DNA from 4 places in the Micromonospora sp. AMSO12t genome. Region 2 is predicted to be linked to each of the others. Evidence: riboswitches for the same ligand, from Rfam matches in the RefSeq annotation. Region 2 holds a riboswitch; each other region holds the start of a gene.
What was found. A riboswitch is a leader RNA that binds a small molecule or an ion and turns the genes downstream of it on or off. The one in region 2 is predicted to bind cyclic di-AMP.

Region 1: linked by a shared signal. The riboswitch ahead of F6X68_RS24020 (hypothetical protein) and the one ahead of F6X68_RS12025 (NlpC/P60 family protein) in region 2 are both predicted to bind cyclic di-AMP.
Region 3: linked by a shared signal. The riboswitch ahead of F6X68_RS31270 (hypothetical protein) and the one ahead of F6X68_RS12025 (NlpC/P60 family protein) in region 2 are both predicted to bind cyclic di-AMP.
Region 4: linked by a shared signal. The riboswitch ahead of F6X68_RS15795 (C39 family peptidase) and the one ahead of F6X68_RS12025 (NlpC/P60 family protein) in region 2 are both predicted to bind cyclic di-AMP.

Annotation. Positions count from the first base shown of each region.
Region 1 covers NZ_WAAS01000203.1:5,021-10,186, reverse strand. The annotation lists gene F6X68_RS24025 (SRPBCC family protein) at 168-635, shown strand; gene F6X68_RS24020 (hypothetical protein) at 712-1,797, opposite strand; cyclic di-AMP (ydaO/yuaA leader) riboswitch at 1,811-1,942, opposite strand; gene F6X68_RS24015 (cation diffusion facilitator family transporter) at 2,096-3,013, opposite strand; gene F6X68_RS24010 (AAA family ATPase) at 3,090-5,166, opposite strand, start outside.
Region 2 covers NZ_WAAS01000059.1:9,517-14,682, forward strand. The annotation lists gene F6X68_RS12020 (N-acetylmuramoyl-L-alanine amidase) at 1-1,019, opposite strand, end outside; cyclic di-AMP (ydaO/yuaA leader) riboswitch at 1,258-1,391, shown strand; gene F6X68_RS12025 (NlpC/P60 family protein) at 1,404-2,444, shown strand; gene dcd (dCTP deaminase) at 2,499-3,077, opposite strand; gene F6X68_RS12035 (pyridoxamine 5'-phosphate oxidase family protein) at 3,156-3,707, shown strand; gene F6X68_RS12040 (zinc metalloprotease) at 3,848-4,834, opposite strand.
Region 3 covers NZ_WAAS01000405.1:61-3,807, forward strand. The annotation lists partial or broken gene F6X68_RS31265 (YibE/F family protein) at 1-1,073, shown strand, start outside; cyclic di-AMP (ydaO/yuaA leader) riboswitch at 1,240-1,371, shown strand; gene F6X68_RS31270 (hypothetical protein) at 1,375-2,391, shown strand; gene F6X68_RS31275 (carbonic anhydrase) at 2,519-3,271, opposite strand; gene F6X68_RS31280 (MarR family winged helix-turn-helix transcriptional regulator) at 3,482-3,747, shown strand, end outside.
Region 4 covers NZ_WAAS01000091.1:13,907-19,072, reverse strand. The annotation lists gene F6X68_RS15800 (acyltransferase) at 1-647, shown strand, start outside; cyclic di-AMP (ydaO/yuaA leader) riboswitch at 966-1,106, shown strand; gene F6X68_RS15795 (C39 family peptidase) at 1,335-2,180, shown strand; gene F6X68_RS15790 (alpha/beta fold hydrolase) at 2,286-3,029, shown strand; gene F6X68_RS15785 (CDP-glycerol glycerophosphotransferase family protein) at 3,097-4,824, opposite strand; gene F6X68_RS15780 (bifunctional cytidylyltransferase/SDR family oxidoreductase) at 4,861-5,166, opposite strand, start outside.

The DNA.
Region 1 (5,166 bases), on a different contig from region 2:
GTTCATGCGCCCATCCTCCGCCGGTCGACACGTGCCGTGACCATCCACCAGCTGACCGTAGTGTGGTCGGCGGCCGGGCGTCCGGACTCCGGGCGGGATCGGCGCGGCGTTGCCAGGGCGCCCGGCATGCGCGACGATCGGGCGACCACCGACGCTGGGGAGACGGCGTGCTCAGGCGAAGTTCCTTCAGCTACACCGTCCAGGCGCGCTGCTCCCTCCCGGACGCCGCGGCGCTGCTCGCCGACCCCACCCGGCAGGAGGACCTGCACCCGCTGATCGTCCGGGTCCGCCGGGTGCCGCCCCGTCCTGGCGCGCGGGCCAGCTACGACATCACCGATCGACTGGCCGCCGGGCCGGTGCGCCTGCCGATCACCTACCGGGCCGACGTCCTCGTCGACGATGCCGACGAGATCGTCACCGTGGCCCGGCAGTGGCCTGCCACCACGGTGCGCAACCACACCCGGCTGCGGGCGGAGCCCGACGGCGTGGTCCGCATCGAGGTCGAGATCACCCTCGCCGCGCCCGCGCCGCTCTTCGGCTACGCGTTCCGCCAGACCCGCGCCGCCCACCTCGGGCTGGCCGCCCGCCTCGCCACGGCCCTCGACACGAGCCCGCCCGGGTCGCCGGCCGACTGACCGCCGGACGGTCCCGGCCGTGGTGGCCGTCGCGCCCCCGGTGACCCGCGACGGGCGGGGCACCGGGGCGCGGGCGTCAGTAGACCGACAGGTGCACGTGGTTGGTGTGGTCGCTGGACGGGTCGCCGTTGGCCCCGCTGTACGACTTCCATCCGCTGCTGGGCAGCCAGATCTGCCTGTACCAGATCACGTAGAGCACGGCGAGCCGGTCGGCGTTGCGCACGAAGTACGCCGACAGGTTGTTGCCGTACGTCCGGTCGCCGCCGGTGGCGTCGCCGCCGAAGCCGCCCTTCTGGGCCGCGAAGTCGCAGGCCCGGCCCTTCGGGTGTTCGCCCGAGCCGCCGGGGCGGTAGCAGGAGACGTAGCGGGTGAAGCCCGCCGCCTTGGCCTGGTTGAGCGCGTGCAGGGTGCGCGGGGTGATGCAGCCGTTGGCGGGGGTGGGGTCGTTGACGCTGCACGACTCGCGCGGCCAGGAGCCGTCGGAGTTGCGCGGGGCCGCCTTCGCCGTCTTGCTGGAGGTGCCGCCCGGCGAGGTGCCCGCCCCCGTGGACTGCTGCCGCTGTTGCTGCTGCTCGCGGTTGGCGACCGTCAACGCCCGCTCGGCCTGCTCCTTGCGCTTGGCCATCACGGTGACCTGCTTGCGCTGCTCCCGGATCTCGCCGTCCAGGGCGAGCTTGGTGCGGGTGGCCTGGTCTCGGGTCTCCTGGAGTTCGCGCAGGGCCCGGTCCTCCTTGGCGGCCACCGCGTCGAGGGCGGCGGCGCGGTCCATGAAGCCGTCCGGCGAGCTGCTGTTGAGCAGGGCGGACGCCACGCTGAGCCGGCCGGTGCGGTAGGCCGCCCCCGCGATCTCGCCGACCTTGGCGGTGTGCGCGGCCAGCTCGACCTCGGTGGTCTTGAGCTGCGCGGCGAGCTGCTGTTGCCGCTTGGCCGACGTGTCGAGGGCGCGCTTGGCGTCGAGGTAGCCCTTGCTGGCGGCCTCCAACTGGGCCCGCAGGGCGGGGGTGCCGCCCTCCTCGTCCTGGCCGGGGGCCGCGGCGAGCAGGCCGGCCCGGGTGGCGGCCGCCGCCGGGGCGGCGGTGACCGGGGCCACCGCGGCGCCGAGGGCGAGCATCGTGGCGATCAGGGCCGCCGTCCGGGCGGCAGGTCGTCGTACAGGTGCCATCACTGGCATTCACGTGTCCTTCCGTCAGCCGCCGACCGGGTTAGCTGACGGGTTCGGGACGGAAGATCCCTACCGCTGACGCGGATGCACCCCACGAACATGGTTCCCCGGTTCGCCCCGCCGGGCGATTAGGCGGCGGCCACCGCCGGCACCGGTGGGTGCCGCCTGGCGGAGGCCGAAGCCGAGCCTACCGGTGCCGGTGTGACTGATGCAGCGCAGGTGACGGAGGGTGTACGTCCACTAGCAGTCAAATCCGGCATAAGCGCACAATACTCTCCCAGATTTAAGGTTGTCCTCATTACCACTCAACCGACCCGCAGGCCCCGCGCGACGCTCCGGGCTCGATCTGCAACGTGGCGTGCTCGATGTGGAAGTCGTCGTGCAGCGCGGCCCGGGCGGCGCCCAGCACCGCGCCGACCTCCGCGCCGGGTGCCATGGTCAGGTGCGCCGAGGCCACCTCCATGCCGGAGGTGAGCGTCCAGACGTGCAGGTCGTGCACCTCGGCGACGCCGGGCACGGCGGCCAGCCGGTCGTGCACCGCGGTCACCTGGAGGTGCTCCGGCGCGGCCTGCACCAGGATGCGCAGCGCGGCCCGCCCGAGCCGCCAGGTGCGCGGCAGGATGAACACCCCGATCGCGACCGCCACCAGCGGGTCCGCCCACCACCAGCCGGTGGTGGCGATCAGCAGCGCGGCCCCGATCACGCCGAGTGACCCCAGCAGGTCGCCGAGCACCTCCAGGTACGCGCCGTGGACGTTGATGCTCTCCTTCGCCCCGGAGCGCAGCAGCGCGAAGGCGCCGATGTTGGCGAGCAGGCCGAGCACGGCGACCACCAGCATCGGGCCGGCCAGCACCTCCGGCGGGTCGCCGAAGCGGCGCACCGCCTCGATCACGACGTAGACCGCGACGCCGGAGAGCAGCATGGCGTTGGCCAGTGCGGCCAGCACCTCCAGCCGGTAGAGGCCGAAGGTGCGCTGCGGGTCGGCGCCCGCCCGCCGGGTGGCGGCGATCGCCGCGAGCGCCATGCCGATGCCGAGCACGTCGGTGAACATGTGCCCGGCGTCGCTCAGCAGGGCCAGCGACCCCGTGCGGAAGGCCGCCACCGCCTCCACCACCATGAGGCCGGCGAGCAGCCCGAACGCCGCCCAGAGTCGGCCCCGGTGGCGGTGCGCGGCATTCGCCACCGACCCGTGATGGTGGTCATGACCTGCGCCCACGCGCCCACCCTCCGTCAGGCGTCCGGATTCGCGTTCAATCTATGCTCACATCGCTATGTATGCAAGTAACGGCGGCTCAGCCGATCGGGTCGACGGTGGTCAGCCGCTGGGTGGCCCGGGACAGCGCCACGTAGAGCGTCCGCACCCCCGACCCCGGGTCGGCCCGGATCTCGCCCGGAGCGACGAGGACGACCCCGTCGTACTCCATGCCCTTGGCCTCCAGGCTGGTCACCACCTGCAAACGCGGCGTGCCGAGCCCGCCCAGCCAGCCGGCCACCTCGTCGCGGCGCGGCACCGGCGTGATCACCCCGACCGTGCCCTCGACCTCGGCGAGCAGCGCGTCGGCCGCCGCCACGACGGCGCTCTCCAGCTCCGCCGGCGGCACCGACAGCGCGACCGGGTCGACGCCGGTGGAGCGCACCGCCCGGGGCAGCGGCAGGTCCGGGTGCAGCCGGCGGATCTCGGCCGCCGCCACCGCGAAGATCTCCGCCGAGTTGCGGTAGTTCGTGGTGAGGGTGAAGTGGTGCCGCTTGCGCCGGCCCAACGCCTGGTCCCGGGCCCGGTTCAGCTCCTCGGGATCCCCCGTCCACGCCGTCTGCGCCGGATCGCCCACCACCGTCCACGAGGCCAGCCGGCCCCGCCGGCCGATCATGCGCCACTGCATCGGCGAGACGTCCTGCGACTCGTCGACCACCACGTGCGCGTACTCCCGGTAGTCGTCCGGGCGTTCCCGCGCCGCCTCGCGGGCGGCGCGCTGCCGGTCGGCGAAGGTGCTCAGCTCGCGGACCCCGCCGGCCAGCTGGAACGGGTCCCGCTTCGCCCGGGCGGGCTTCATCGGCTTGCCGAGCAGCGCGTCCAGCTCGTCGAGCAGCGCGATGTCGGCGATCGTCAGCCCGGCGGCGTCGAGGCTGCGGTACGCGTCGGTCAGCAGCCGGATCTCGGCGCGGGAGAGGATCCCCTCGGCGTAGCGGTGCAGCCGGTCCGGACGGGCCAGCCAGCCCAGCACGTGCCGGGGGTGCAGCCGGGGCCACCACGCCTTCAGGAACTCCCGGAACTCCGGCCGCTCGGCGATCTCGTCCTCGAACGCGCGTTGCTCGGGCAGCCGGCCCACGCCCAACCTGCGGGCCTGCGCCCACAGCGCCGCGAAGACCCCGTCGAAGCCGGCCCGGCGCACCTCGTTGCGGCGGGCGCCCCGGGGCATCGCCCGGTCCCGGATGCCGTCCAGCTCGCGGCGCTCCAGCCGGAGCAGCTCGCCCCGGTAGAGCAGGCGCAGCTCGGTCGGGCCGCCCGGCACCGCGTCCCGGGCCGCCCGCTCCAGCACCCGCCGCATCCGCAGCGAACCCTTCACCGCCGCCACCGCCGGCGGATCGGTGCGGGTGGCGGTCAGGCCCGCGAAGAGTGTGCCCAGCGAGTGCAGGGTGGCGGTGTCCTCGCCGAGCGAGGGCAGCACCGAGGCGATGTACTCGACGAAGACCGAGGACGGGCCCACCACCAGGATGCCGCCGCCGGCGAACCGGCTGCGGTCGGAATAGAGCAGGTACGCGGCCCGGTGCAGGGCGACGGCCGTCTTCCCGGTGCCCGGACCGCCGGACACGATCGTCACGCCCGAGCCGGGGGAGCGGATGGCCTCGTCCTGCTCCCGCTGGATGGTGGCGACGATGTCCCGCATGCCCCTGCCGGTGGCCTTCGACAGCGTGGCCAGCAGCGCGCCGTCGCCGACCACCGCCATGTCGGCGGGCGCGGCGACCGGATCGAGCAGGTCGTCCTCGATCCGGGTGACCCGCTCGGCGGAGGACTGGATCGTGCGTCGCCGCACCACGCCCAGCGGCTGCGCGGGGGTGGCCTGGTAGAAGGCGGCGGCGGCCGGGGCCCGCCAGTCGACCACCAGGGTGGAGGCGTCGTCGTCGCGGATGCCGAGCCGCCCGACGTGCAGCACCTGCCGGTCCAGCAGGTCCAGCCGGCCGAAGACCAGGCCCTCGTGCTCGGCGTCCAGCATGTGCCGCCGCCGTGCGGCGTGGAACACCATCGCGTCCCGTTCGACCAGCGCCCCGAAGTTGCCCACCCGGGCGAGCCGGTAGCCCTCCTTCTCGGCGCTGACCGCCGACCGGCGCAGCTCGGCCAGTCGGGCGTACACCCGGTCGAGATGCCGCTGC
Region 2 (5,166 bases):
GTCTTGATGTGCTGGGCGATGTGCCCGTCCACCGAGCGCAGGGTGTAGTGCCAACCCACCCACTTCGGGTCCTTGACCAGGTTGACGCTGGGGCCGAAGTAGCCCTCGGTGTCGTGGATGACGATGTACTCGATCTTCTGCTGGGTGGGACGGTTGCCCAGGTCGTGGTTGCCGTAGTCGCCCAGGGTGGGGCCGTAGTTCTCGTACGGCGCCGGGATCCACTCGCAGGAGATGTCGCTCGGGCACTCCAGCCCGTCCGGCCGGGCGAGCTTGCGCAGGCGCAGCCGGTCCAGCCAGGAGCGGTCCGGCTGGACCGCCCGGCCGGCCAGCGTGACCCGCTGCCCGTCGTCGGTCACCCGGCTGTCGCCCGTGGCGATGGTGGCGTACACCTCGTTGGCGAAGGCCGCCGCGGCGTCGGCGCTGTCCGCGCCGGAGTACCGGGCCACCGCGCCGTACCAGGCCGCCGGGTCGGTGCCGGCGCCGACCGGGGCGCCGATCTCCTTCTGGTACGCGGCCAGCAGCGCCGCGCCGCCCCGGATGTTCGCCGTGACGTCCGTCCGCAGCGACTCCTCGCTGGCGCCGGTCAACTCGGCGGCGGCGTCGACGGTCCGCAGCGCGGCCTCGGCGGGCGGCGTGGCGGCCGGCGGCTCGCCCGCCTCGGCCAGGGACGGGCGGGAGTCGTCGCCGCGCGGGTCCTCGGTGCCCTCGTCGTGGTGCGTGCCGCCGGCGAGGGCGGTGACGTGCTCGGCGTCGGTGAGGTGCATCGGTCCGTAGCCGCCGCTGGTGCTCGGCGTGCCGGCGTTGGTGTCCCAGCGGGACTGCAGGTAGGAGACCCCGAGCAGGACGCTTTCCGGTACGCCGTACTCGGCGGCCGCGGCGGCGTACTGCTGCTGCCGGTCGTTCACCGGCGCTGCCGCGGCGGCGGATCCGGCGGCGGTGAGCGGCGTCGCCGCCATGGCGGCGGCCACGGCGGCGGCCAGCAGGACGCGTCTGCTCCTCGATGTCGCTGACAGGTGCATCAGACCCCCAGTTCGGACGGGCAAAGGTGGGGTCACCTTCGCCCCGTCCGCCGCCTCTGGTCAATACCTTTCCGTCAGACACTTCAGAAGGAAGAAAATCTTCGTCGCCCGGGTTGCGGATCCGCCCGATCCGGGTGGGTACGGAGTGTCACTGCCCGTAGGGTTGCGGATCGATAACGGTCGTCTCTACTCTGGTCATTCGTCGGCCGGTGACATTCCGTCCAACCAGGGCGGTGACGGTCCGACACCGCCGAGTCGCTCCCGAGCGAGCCGGGGACCCAGGTTCCCCGGGGTGAATCCGCAGTCCTGCGGTAGGGCGCCCCTTCCCGCCCGAACCCGTCAGCTAACCCGGTAGGCGGTACGGAAGAAGGAGTACGAAGCCCGGTGGCACACCATGCCCCGCGGCCACCGTCGGCCCGGTCGGCCCTCGCCGACCCGGTGACGGCTGCGCCGCGCCCACGCTGGTACCGCTGCACCACCGCCCTCGCCGCCCTGGCCGCGTTCGCCGTCGTCCTGACCGGCGGCGCCACGGCGGCCCACGCCGAACCGACGGTCGCCGAGATCGAGCGGCAGATCGACGAGGACTGGAACAAGCTCGAACCGATCATCGAACGGCACAACGCCACCCGCCAGGACCTGGCCGCCAGGCGGAAGCAGGCCGACGCGCTCGCCGCGCAGATCGGGCCGCTGGAGAAGCAGGTCGACCAGGCGATGGAGAAGGTCGGCGCGCTGGCAGCCCGCGCCTACAAGGGCGAGAACGTCTCCGCCGTCAACGCCCTGCTGGGCAGCCGCTCACCGAGCGAGATGATCGGGCAGCTCGAACTGCTCGACCAGTTCGCCCAGCACCAGCAGCAGGACGTGCGGCAGGTCGCCGAGCTGCGCGACCGGCTGGCCGCCAAGAAGGCGCCGCTGGACGAGATGGTCGTCCAGCTCAGCCGCACCGAGGCCCAGCTCGCGGCGAAGAAGAAGCAGATCAACGCCGAGATCGACCGGTTGCAGAAGCTACGGCTGCGGGTCTACGGCAACGGCGGCGGCGGGCCGCTGCGTCCCGCCCCCTGCCCGGCCGGCTATCCCGGCGGCCCGGCGGGCACCGCCGTGAAGTTCGCCTGCGCACAGATCGGCAAGCCCTACGTCTGGGGCGCCGAGGGGCCGAACTCGTACGACTGCTCCGGCCTGATGCTCGCCGCCTGGGCGAAGGCGGGGGTGTCGCTGCCGCACAACGCCGCGCAGCAGCGCCGGGCCACGGCGTCCGTGAGCCGGGGCGAGCTGCGCCCGGGCGACCTCGTCTTCTACTACAGCGACCTGCACCACGTCGGCATGTACGTCGGCGGGGGCTGGGTGGTGCACGCCTCCCGCGCCGGGGTGCCGATCAAGATGAAGAAGGTCGACGACGGCCCGATCCACAGCTACGGCCGACCCGGCTGAGGCGCGCGGAGGGTCCCTGCCCGGCGGGGGCCCTCCGCGCGCTCGCAGGTCGGGTCAGCGGGTGGGCCAGGTGCGCCAGTGCTGCCAGGAGCGGCTCGGGGTCGGGCCACGCTGCCCCTGGTAGCGCGAGCCGTAGACGGCCGAGCCGTACGGGTGCTGCGCCGGCGACGAGAGCCGGAAGATGCAGAGCTGACCGATCTTCATGCCCGGCCAGAGGGTGATCGGCAGGTTCGCGACGTTGGACAGTTCGAGGGTCACGTGACCGGAGAAGCCCGGGTCGATGAAGCCCGCCGTGGAGTGGGTGAGCAGGCCCAGCCGGCCCAGTGAGCTCTTCCCCTCCAGGCGGCCGGCGAGCTGGTCGCCGAGCGTGATCACCTCCAGCGTCGAGGCGAGCACGAACTCGCCCGGATGCAGCACGTACGGCTCGCCCTCGGGCACCTCGACCATCGACGTGAGGTCGTCCTGCTGCTGCGCGGGGTCGATGTGGGTGTAGAGGTGGTTGTTGAAGACCCGGAAGAGCTTGTCCAGGCGTACGTCGATGCTGGACGGTTGCACCAGCGCGGGCTCGAACGGCTCCAGCGCGAGCGTTCCCGCCTCGATCTCGGAGGCCAGGTCGCGGTCGGAGAGCAGCATCCGCACACCTTAGCGACCGACACGCGTGACCTGCGTGTCGGAGTGCATCTTCGTACAATTGTTCGATAGAATGCCGGCATGGCTTCCTGGTCCGAATTCGCCGCCGACGAGCCCCGCCTCGCCGACGGGATCCGCCTCCTCATGCAGCAGTACGGGCCGGGCTTCGGCTACCTGGCCACCGTCCGCGCCGACGGCGGTCCCCGGGTGCACCCGGTGTCCCCGGTGATCACCGACGAGGGGCTCTTCTGCTTCGTCGTCGACTCGCCCAAGCGGCGCGACCTGGAGCGCGACGGCCGCTACGCGCTGCATTCGTTCCCGCCCGAGGAGAGCGACGACGAAGCCTACGTCGCCGGCCACGCCCGGCCGGTGACCGACCCGGCGCGGGTCGCCCGGCTGGCCCGCAGCCACCGGGCCGCGCCGCAGGTCGACTGGCGGGTCTTCGAGTTCACCGTCGACGTGGCGATGCTGGCCCGCCGCGAGTCCGGCGTCGCGGGCGGCGCCAGCGAGTGGCACGGCCGACCCGCCGTCCAGGTGTGGCTCGACCCCCGCGCGGCTGACGCCGGCACCGCGCTGGTGCCCGAGACCCGGTCGGGGCGCGTCGGCGACCACGCCGCCCGCCCCGCCGCCTGAGACGCGGTGCGGCGCCCCGGGCCGTCCCCCTCCGGGGCGCCGCACCGTGACCACCGCCCGACCCCCGCGTGCCCGGCCGCACAGACGCCGGTGCCGGCCCCGTCGAGCGAGGCCGGCACCGGTGGAGTCGTACGGCGTAACTACGCCGCGCGGTACGCGTTCCAGGCGGTCAGCATGCGGCTGGCCTGCCCGGCGGTGAACTGGTACATGCAGGAGTCGTAGCTGTAGTCCATGAAGTTGGTGATCGGGTCGACGCCGGGGGCGGTGCAGGTGTTCCGCCCGGTCGGGCAGCCGGAGGCCGGCGACGCCTCGGCAGCGGTGTCGCTGACGCTGTCGCCCGAGCCGGAGCAGCCACCCTGGAAGGTGTGGTAGAGGTTCAGCCAGTGGCCGACCTCGTGGGTGCCCGTGTCGCCCTGGTTGTAGTTGGTGGCGGTGCCGCCCGGCAGCGACTCGCTCAGCACGACGACGCCGTCCATGCTGTTGAGGTTGCGGGTCGGGAAGGTCGCCCAGCCGAGCAGGCCGTTGCTCAGCTCACCCAGGTAGATGTTGAGGGTGTTCTTGCCGCCCGTACGCAGCGAGGTCTTCATCGACCGCTCCGCCGAGGAGCCCTGCACGATCGGGTACCAGGACGGGTTCGTCACCCGGTTGATCTTCTGGAGCTGGAAGCTGAACGCGGTGGACGCGCCGCCGGTGGCCCCGCTGAACGACTGGTTCAGCACGTTGATCTGCGAGTTGACCATCGAGTCGGGGATGTTGCCGCCGGCCCGGGTGCTGTTCTCCTGGATCACGTGCACCACCACCGGGATGGTGACGGCGGCGGCCATCGTGGAGGCCCCGGCGCCGGTACGGAACCGGGCCCGCTCGCGCAGCGCGGCGGCCATGTCGGCCTCGCGCTCGCGGGTCTCCGCGAGGGTCAGCTCGTTCGGCTCGTGCTTGGCGCCGCTGCCCGGCTTGACGCGGGCGTCCGAGTGGACGTCGGCCGGCTCGACGCAGACCTCGGTCGGGGCGGCGGAGAAGGCCGAAGCGGCCGGTACGACCCCCACGGCGGCGGTGCTGAGCAGCAGCGCGAGGGTCGTCGACGCGACGCCGGCCGTACGCCGGGTCAGCAGGTTGGGACGGAGTCCCATGGGCCCACCTCTTTCTGGCGACGCGACAGGGGGTATGTCACGCCGTGACTGGAACGTTGGGCAGACGTTACAACCCATCGATGAATTTGAGAATGGCCATATGTTGCCGCGGTGGAAATTTTCCTGGCAGCGGCTGGGCGCGCATCGACGTTGCTTGACGCGGGACACGACCCGCGGTCCGGATCCGGACCACGACGCGCGACTCGGGCACGTCGTGCCACGCGGCCGGGCGGTTCGTGGCTGACGGTGACGCGGCGGGGTGGTGGCGTGGCTGGCGTGGTGGCGGCGGGCGGTGGCGCAGAGCGATCTTGGTAAGTTGAGGCCCCTCCGGG
Region 3 (3,747 bases), on a different contig from region 2:
AGGACGGCCCCGACGCCGGCCAGCAGGTGGAGACGCCGGTGCCCGTGGGCCCCGGCGCGCCGACCGTCGCCGTGGACGACGAGATCATCCTGGTCGAGCTCACCGACCCCGCCGACCCCACGGCCAGCACCTACAACATCGCCGAGCACCAGCGCGGCAAGCCGCTGGTCTGGCTGGTGGCGCTCTTCGCGGCCGCCATCGTCGCCTTCGGGCGGTGGCGTGGGCTGGCCGCGCTGGGCGGCCTGGCGGCGAGCTTCGCCATCCTGCTGACCTTCGTGCTGCCGGGCATCAGCGCCGGGAACCCGCCCCTGCTGGTCGCGGTCGTCGGCGCCGCTCTGATCATGTTCGTGGTGCTCTACCTGACCCACGGCGTGACGGCGCAGACCTCGGTCGCCGTGCTCGGCACGCTGGGCAGCCTGGTGCTGACCGGTGTCCTCGGCACGATCGCCACCGCCGCGACCCACCTGACCGGGTTCGGCTCCGAGGACGCCACCACGCTGTCGATGTACCAGGCCGACGTCGACCTGCACGGGCTGCTGCTGGCCGGGATCATCATCGGCTCCCTCGGCGTGCTGGACGACGTCACGGTGACCCAGGCCGCCACGGTCACCGAGCTGGCGCACGCCAACCCCGGGCTGTCCCGGACGCAGCTCTACCGGGCGGCGACCCGGGTCGGCCGGGCGCACATCGCCTCGACGGTGAACACCATCGTGCTGGCGTACGCCGGCGCCTCGCTGCCGGTGCTGCTCCTGCTGACCGCCGACTCGCGGGCGGTGACCCAACTTCTCACCAGCGAGTTCCTCGCCCAGGAGATCGTCCGCAGCGCGGTCGCCACCCTGGGCCTGATCGCCGCCGTGCCGCTGACCACCGCGCTGGCGGCCCTGGTGACCACGGCCGGCCGACGCGGCGGGGACGCGACCGACCGCGCCGCCACCGCGCCCGCGCCGACGCCCCGGCCGGCCACCGACCGGTCCGAGGCGCTGGAGGCCCTCAGCGGGCCGCGTGGGGACACGCCGTCCGCCGCTCCCGCCGGATGGCCCGATGGGCACAGAAGTACGGACACCGCATGGTGACGCTCCTCAGCGTGACCGAACAGGACGTTCGTCCTGATAAATGCGTCACTGGTCACCGTCCGCCATTACGAAATAACGCATTTAGTCGGCTTAGGGACGTAGATCCCCGGGAGCGTTCTCGGGTAACCTCGCTGCCGGTCACCGCCGAAGGCGCGCAGCGGCGCCTGCGGTGCCGCCGCCCAATCGCCGCGAGGCGAACCGGGGACCCAGGTACGTGGGGTGAATCCGCGACAGCGGTAGGGGCCACTTCCGCCCCGAACCCGTCAGCTAACCCGGTCGGCGGTCGACGGAAGGGAAAACTGTGACGGCACCCCTACGCCGCTGGCTGACGCCCGTGGTGGCCGTACTCGCCGCTCTGGCGGTCTTCGCCGGGCCTCTCCCGGCGGCGGCCGCGCCCACCCCGCCCAAGCCCTCCGGGCACGGGGACGACGAGCCCAAGCTGCTCGACGACCTCATCGAGGCCCGGAACCGGTCCTACGTGCAGGCCAAGGCGAAGCTGGCGAAGTCGAAGAAGCGCCAGCTCGAACTGGCCCTGGAGGTCTCCCGGGCGCAGGCCGAACTGAACGCGCTGGCTCCCCAGGTCAGCCAGATCGCCGCCCAGTCCTACCGCACCGGGCGGATCGGCGCGGTGTCCATGCTGCTGGACACCGCCAGCCCCGACTCGTTCGTCAAGCGCGCCGCCGCCCTCGACGAGCTCAACCTGGTCAACTCCAAGAAGCTCGCCGAGGTGAACGCGGTCAAGGACCGCGCCGAGCAGGCCAAGCTGGCGCTCGACACCGAGGTCCGCGAACAGCAGAAGCTGACGAACGAGATGGCGCGCGGCAAGCGGGAGGCGGAGAAGGCGCTCGCGCTGGTCGGCGGCAGAGGGCTGACCAGCGGCAAGGTGGTCGCCACCTCGCCGGTGGCGAAGATCGCGCCGGGGCGGGCGGCCGACGGCGACTGGACGCCGCTGTCACCCACCGAGGCCGACCCCACCACCTCCGGCCGCATCACCGCGCGCACCCTGCACATGTACAAGGAGGTCAAGCGGGCCGGCTTCAACCGGTTCGTCGGCTGTTACCGCCCCGGCGGGCCCTACGAGCACCCGAAGGGCCGGGCCTGCGACTGGTCGCTGCAGAAGAGCGGCTTCTCCCCCTGGCACAACGACGACACCTACATGTACGGCAACAACCTGACCGCGTTCCTGGTCCGCAACGCCGACCGGCTCGGCGTCTACTACGTGATCTGGAACAGACAGATCTGGTTCCCGGCGACGGGCTGGAGCTCCTACAGCGGTCCGTCGAACCACACCGACCACGTCCACGTGTCCCTCTGGTAGGCACGCACGCGCGCGGCACAGCCGAGAGCGCGGACAGGGCCGCCCCGCCGAACGCGGGGCGGCCCTGTTTCGTCGTACGGACCCGCCCGCCAGGGCGGTGACAGGCGGGCGGTGGGTGGGTGGTTGTTCAGGCGAGCGCGGCGCTGGCCGCCGCCTCCGGCGCGTCGGCCGCAGCGGCGGGCACCTCGGCCACCGTCCGCACCTCGCCGGCGGTCAGCCGGTACGACATGCCGACCACCCCGCAACGGCCGGCAGCCACCTCCGCGGCGAGGACGGCGGAGCGGCCCAGCATCGCCTCGACGGTGTGCGCGATGTGGATGTCGACGATCCCGTCGATGTCGTCCACGCCCTCGGCGGCGGCCCGGCGCAGGCTGGGCACCACGGCGTCCACCACGGCGCACAGGTGCCCGACCGGCGGGGTGCCGGTGGCGGCCGCCGTACGCGCCGCCTGGACGGCCCCGCAGGAGTCGTGCCCGAGCACCACCACCAGCGGCGTGCCCAGGACCGTGACGGCGTACTCCACGCTGCCCAGCACCTCGGGACCGATGGTGTGCCCGGCGGTGCGGACCACGAAGAGGTCACCGAGGCCGCGGTCGAAGATGATCTCGGCGGCGAGCCGGGAGTCGGAGCAACCGACGATCACCGCGAAGGGGTGCTGCCCGTCGGCGACCGCGGCGCGGTGCCCGGCGTCCTGGTTGGGGTGGCGCGGGGCGCCGGTCACGAACCGCCGGTTACCGGCGTGCAGCTCGGCGAGCGCCTGCTCGGGACTCGCGGGGACGGCGAACGCGGTGCCGACGTCGGCCGGGGTCCCGCCCGTGGCCGGCGCCGGGAGCGTCCGCTCCGGGCCCGGTTGGGTTCCTGGCGATCCGGGACGACTCATCCCACACCTCGCTACCTCACGTGAACGGCCTGGTCACCCGGGCCGACGCTGGACGCGGGCTGCCACCACCGTCACACGCACTGCAAGATACGTCAAGGGATGCGTGATATGCATTTCATATGTCCGGCGGCCCGATGCGACGGCGGCCGGGCCTCCGCGCGTCCCTCGGCCGCGAGGGCGCGCAGGAAAACACGAAGCAGGGGCCATACGATGGCGGGCATGGCGACGACAGGGGAGAACGGGAGCACCCGCAACTGGACCTTCCTCACCAACCACGGGCACGTGCTGCTCGCCATCGCCCGCAACCCCACCGCCCGGCTCCGCGACGTCGCCGACGAGGTGGGCGTCACCGAGCGGGCCGCGCAGGCGATCGTCGCCGACCTGGAGGCCGGCGGCTACCTGAACCGCACCCGGGTGGGCCGACGCAACGAGTACACGCTCAACCCCGCCGGGCGGTTCCGACACCCCGCCGAAGC
Region 4 (5,166 bases), on a different contig from region 2:
CCGAGGAGAGCCGCTGGTGGTTCACCCAGATCTTCCCGCCGGTGCGGTCGCTGGAGTTCTGGATGGGCGTCGCCGCCGCCGAGCTGATGCGGCGTGGCCGGTGGCGCGGGCCGGGCCTGCCGCTGGCCAGCCTGCTCTTCGTGGCGACCTGGGTGGTCGCCGCGCAGTGGGTCCGCGCCGAACTGTGGGCGGCGCTGCTCTCGGTCGCGTACATCCTGGTCATCGCCGCGGCGGCGGACGCGGACGTGCGCGGGCGGCGCTCGCCGTGGCGGTCCCGGCCGATGATCTGGCTGGGCGAGGTCTCCTTCGCCTTCTATCTGGTGCACGTCCTCGTGATGATCACCGTCCTGCGGCTCACCGGCGACTGGGGTGTCGGCTTCACCGGCTGGTCGGGGCTGGCGGTGGTGCTCGGCTTCCTGCTGGTCAACCTGGCCCTGGCCGGCCTGTTGCACCGTCTCGTCGAGACGCCGATGATGCGGCTGCTCACCCCGCGCAGGTCGGCCCGGGCGCCGCGGGGCGGGGACGGCGCCGGGCAGGACCCCGGCGGCCCCGGGGCGGCGCCGGGAGACCGGGGCAACGCCGTGCCGCGCCCCCGGGCCGCCGACCCGCAGGACGGCCACCGGCCGACGTACGCCGACTCGCGCTGAGCGCCCCGGCGACCGGAGTGTCCGCCGACGAAATCCCGGCCGTTTCGGTGACGCCGGTCACCACGTCGGCGAACCGGTCATCGGGCGCGGCCCGGTCGATTCCTGCCGGGGTTTCGGCGCCGATGTCCGCCACTTGTCCCGTTGTCGCCCGGAGGTGCGCGCAGAAACGGTCGTCCCATTGAGTCGCGTCAGTGGCGAAGTGCCCGCAAAAATTGTCTGCCGATCAAGGTTTAGGCAGGTGGGACGGGGTTGGCAGGGCGCGGACCGGCCAGTAATGTCGGCGCGTCCGGTGCGGTACCCGATCGCCAGAGGCGACGCCGCGCCGACCCGCCTAATCGTGAACGACGAACCGGGGACCCAGTGCTCGTTGGGGTGAATCCGTGGGCCGTGGGCCCGTGGTAGGGCGTTCTTCCCGCCCGAATCCGTCAGCTAACCCGGTCGGCGGTGTCGGAAGGAGTTCCATCGTCATGCCACACCCGTACACCCCTCGGTTGTGCCGCCGTCTCCACGGCGCCGCGGTGACCGCGCTCGTCCGCCCGCAGGTCATGAGCTGACCCACCGGTCACCGTCCGTCGCCCGGCGTCCCGGGCGCATCCCCTGAGTGGCCCACCACCCGCCCGGACGCCCGTCCGCGCGGTCGGTCCGCCCTGCCCTCGGCGCGGACCGACGGCCGCTCACCCCGAGCCCGTGGAGGAAACCGTGAAGCACCACCTCAAGCGACAGCTGCGTCGCCTCACGTCCGAGCGTCCGTACCAGCTGGCCGCCGCGTCCGCCGCGGCGCTCGTGCTGGCGTCGGGCACGGTCGCGCTGCTGGCCGGAACCGACGAGGCCCCCGCCGCCGCGCAGGCCCCGGTGGCCGCGACCGAACTGCGGGACGACGCGTCGGCCTCGCGCAGCCAGGCCCGGGTCGCGCCCGCCCCGTCCAGCGCCGCCCCGGCCGCGTCCAGCGCCGCCCCGTCGGCCAGCGCGTCCAGCGCCGCCCCGGACCCGGACCTGACCCGCAAGCCGGAGCCGCCGAAGCCTCCGGCCGCCAAGAGCCTGGACTACGACTACCAGGCCCAGACCACCTTCTACAACTGTGGTCCGGCGGCCGTCCGGCACGCCCTCAGCGCCGCCGGCATCGCGCGCAGCCAGGACGCCCTCGGTGCCCAGTTGGGCACCGACCAGATGGGCACCGACTCGGCCCAGGACACCACCCGGGTGCTGAACGCGACGGTGAAGGGCGACCCGTACCGGACCCGGATGATCCCCGGTGGCGCCGCCACCCCGGCCCAGATGGACCGGCTCCAGGCCGACGTCGTCGCGGCCATCACCGACGGGCGGGGCGTCGTGGTCAACGTCGCCGGCAGCGCCACGGACACCGACGGCGGCTGGCACTCCTTCCCCGGCGGCCACTACATCGCGGTGGTCGGCTACCAGGACGAGGGGCGGCTGGTGAAGATCGCCGACTCGGCGAACCCGGCGACCGCGTCGTACTGGATCAGCACCATCGCCCTGGCGAACTGGGCCGCCACCCGCGGCTACTCCGCCTGAGCGACGCCGTCGGGCGTCGGCTCCCCACCCGGGGGGTCGGCGCCCGATGTCGTGTCCGGGTCACGGCCCTCGCCCGCGGCGTCCGACGGGTGGCACACTGCGCCCATGGTCGATGAGTCGGGTGAGCGGGACGGCCGGAGGGTGCTTCTGCTGCTGCACGGCATGGGCGCGACCGGCGACGTGTGGCTGCCCTGGGCGCCGCTGCTGGAGCGTCGGTGGGCGGGGCGGTGGCTGGCGCCCGACCTCGCCGGCCACGGCTGGTCGCCGCCGTTGCCGGAGTACTCCTTCCCGGGGCTGGCCGCGCGGATCGGCGCGGGGCTCGCGGCGGGGGACCGGCTCGTCGTGCTGGGGCACTCCCTCGGCGGGGTGGTCGGGCTGGCGCTGGCCGCCCGGGGCGCCGGGCTGCCCGTCGACGCCGTCGTCGGGCTCGGCATCAAGGCCGTCTGGTCGCCGGCGGAGCTGGCCAAGGCGGGTGAGCTGGCGGCCCGGCCGGTGACCTGGTTCGCCAGCCGGGACGAGGCGGCCCGCCGCTACCTGCGGGTGGCCGGCCTGACCGGGCTCTTCGCCCCGGAGCACCCCGTGGTGGAGGCGGGGCTGCGGCAGGTCGACGGCCGCTGGCGGCTGGCGATGGACCCGGCCGCGTTCGGCGTGGGCGCGCCGGACCTGCCCGCCCTGCTGGCGGCGACCGACGTGCCCGTGCTGCTGGCCCGCGGCGAGCACGACCCCATGGTCACCGACGCCCAGCTCACGGAGCTGGGGGTGCCGGTCGCCACCCTGCCCGGCCTCGGGCACAACGCCCACGTCGAGGCCCCCGAAGCGGTCCTGGACCTCGTCGAGCCGTACCGCTGACGGTGCCCCGCGAACGGCCCGACCCGGAGATCCGCCGTCGCGACCGGTGTGCCTCCCGGCCGGTGCGTCAGGTGGCGGGGGAGAGGGTCGCCTCGTCCGGGTCGAGCGGCAGGCCGGTCGCGCCGCCCGTGCGCGGGGCGGGCGTCTTCCAGCCCTCGTCGAGCTGGCGCCGTGCGGCCTCCAGGAACGCCTCGGCGTACGACTCGGCGGGGAAGTCGCCCAGGTAGCGGCTCCGGGTGACCCACCGCGCCGAGGCCAGCGGATCGGTGTCCAGCAGCGCGGTCAGCACCTCGTCCACGTTCGCCATGTCGCGCCGCAGCACGTAGCCCGACCCGGCGAGCGGGAACTGCTCGGGGAACCGGTCGCCGGAGTCCACCATGTCGGTCACCGCGTACGGCTTGCCGGAGTAGAGGTAGTCGGAGATCACCCCGGACACGTCGGAGACCAGCGCGTCCGAGCGGTTCACGCACTCGGTCAGGGTCAGCTCCCGGCTGGCGGCGGCCCCGAAGACGTGCTGCCGGCCGCTGCGGGCCCGGTCCGCGGCCAGCAGTTCGGTGAGCCGGCCCAGCTGCCGGGCGGAGGCCGGGTTCTGCGAGGTGTACGGGTGGGCCCGCAGGATCACCGTCGCGCCCCGGTCGAGCAGCCGGCGCAGCAGCGTCTCGGCCACCGGCAGGGAGCAGTAGTTCGCGTCCGCGTTGTGCCCCGTCCAGGTCGGCGTGTAGAGCACGGTCGGGTTGGCCCGCCCGTGCGCCGGCTCCGGGCGTACCTCGATCGACTCGACCTGCGGGCGGCCGACGACGACGAACTTCTCCGCCGGGATGTCCACCCCGGCGCGGGCGTACCGGTCGATGGCGGCCTGGCCGGCGACGAAGATCCGGTCGAAGATCGCCGAGACCGGGTTGGCGCTGGGGGCCTTGTCGCTGTCGCCGTGGTGCAGCTGGACGTGGGTCAGCTGGGTGTAGCGGATGCAGTGGCTGTTCTTCGCGCCGTGGTTGACGTAGAACGCCACCCGCAGACTCGGCACCAGCGCCTCGTCCATGGCCCTGGTGGTGGGGCAGTAGACCACGGGCGCGCTGGTGGCCGCGGCGACCAGGGGCAGGAACTCCGGCTCGCGCACCATCACCAGGAACGGCCGGCCGATCCGCTCCAGGTACGGCAGCCACATGGTGACCTGGTACTCCGAGCCGGGCGGCGCGGAGAAGTGGAGCAGGAACTCGGGCTGGTGCCGGCGCAGCGCGCGGGACACCGCCGAGCCGCCGGCCCCCGGCCGGAACTTGCGCCGGGCGAGGTCCAGCCCGACCGCCGCGGCACCGGCGGCGACCAGGGCGACGGCCGTCAGCGCGACACCGGCGGGCAGGCCCGCGACGGCCGCCAGCGCCAGCAGGGCGAGCAGCACCGCCAGCGCGTCGCCGAGGCGGGCGGCGACCAGCGGCGTCCACGAGCGCACCGGCAGGTTCGCGGCGCGCACCTCCAGGCCGCCGGCGTCGCGGAGCGGGTTGACCAGCAGCACCAGCCCCAGCAGGGCCAGCGCGGTCACGGCCAGCGCGGGGTCGAACCCGGCGTCGAGGCGGCGGGCGTAGCCGACCAGGATCGCCGCCGCGACCAGCGTGGTCTCGGCGGCGTTGTCGGCGCCCGGGCGCACCCGCCGCTCCCAGGTGGCCGCCGCGAGGGCGGCCACCGCCAGCCCCAGCCCCCAGCCGGTCGCGCCGGTCAGCGCGACGACGAGGAACGCCAGCACCGCCAGGCCGGTGGCCAGCGCGCGGGCGAGCAGCTTCCGAACCAGGTCACCACGCATGTCGGCTCCGTTTCCCGCCGTGGCCCGAAATCCGCGTCAGCCGGCGTCGGCCGGGCTGGCGTCCCGCTCGGCCCGCGCCGGCCCCGGCTGGGCCGGCACCTCGCCGGGCGCGCGACGCACGTCGATGACCTGGCCGGTCAGGTCCGAGATCAGCACGTCCAGCGACGCCTGGGCCACGGTCTCGGCGGCGAGCAGGGTGTGCTCCGGCTCCTCGCCGAACGCCTTGGTGCGCATCGGCGTCGCGGTCCGCTCGGGGTTGACGCAGTTGACCCGTACGCCGAACTCCGCCCACTCGTCGGAGAGCGCCTGGGTGAGGTTGACCAGGGCCGCCTTGGTGGAGGA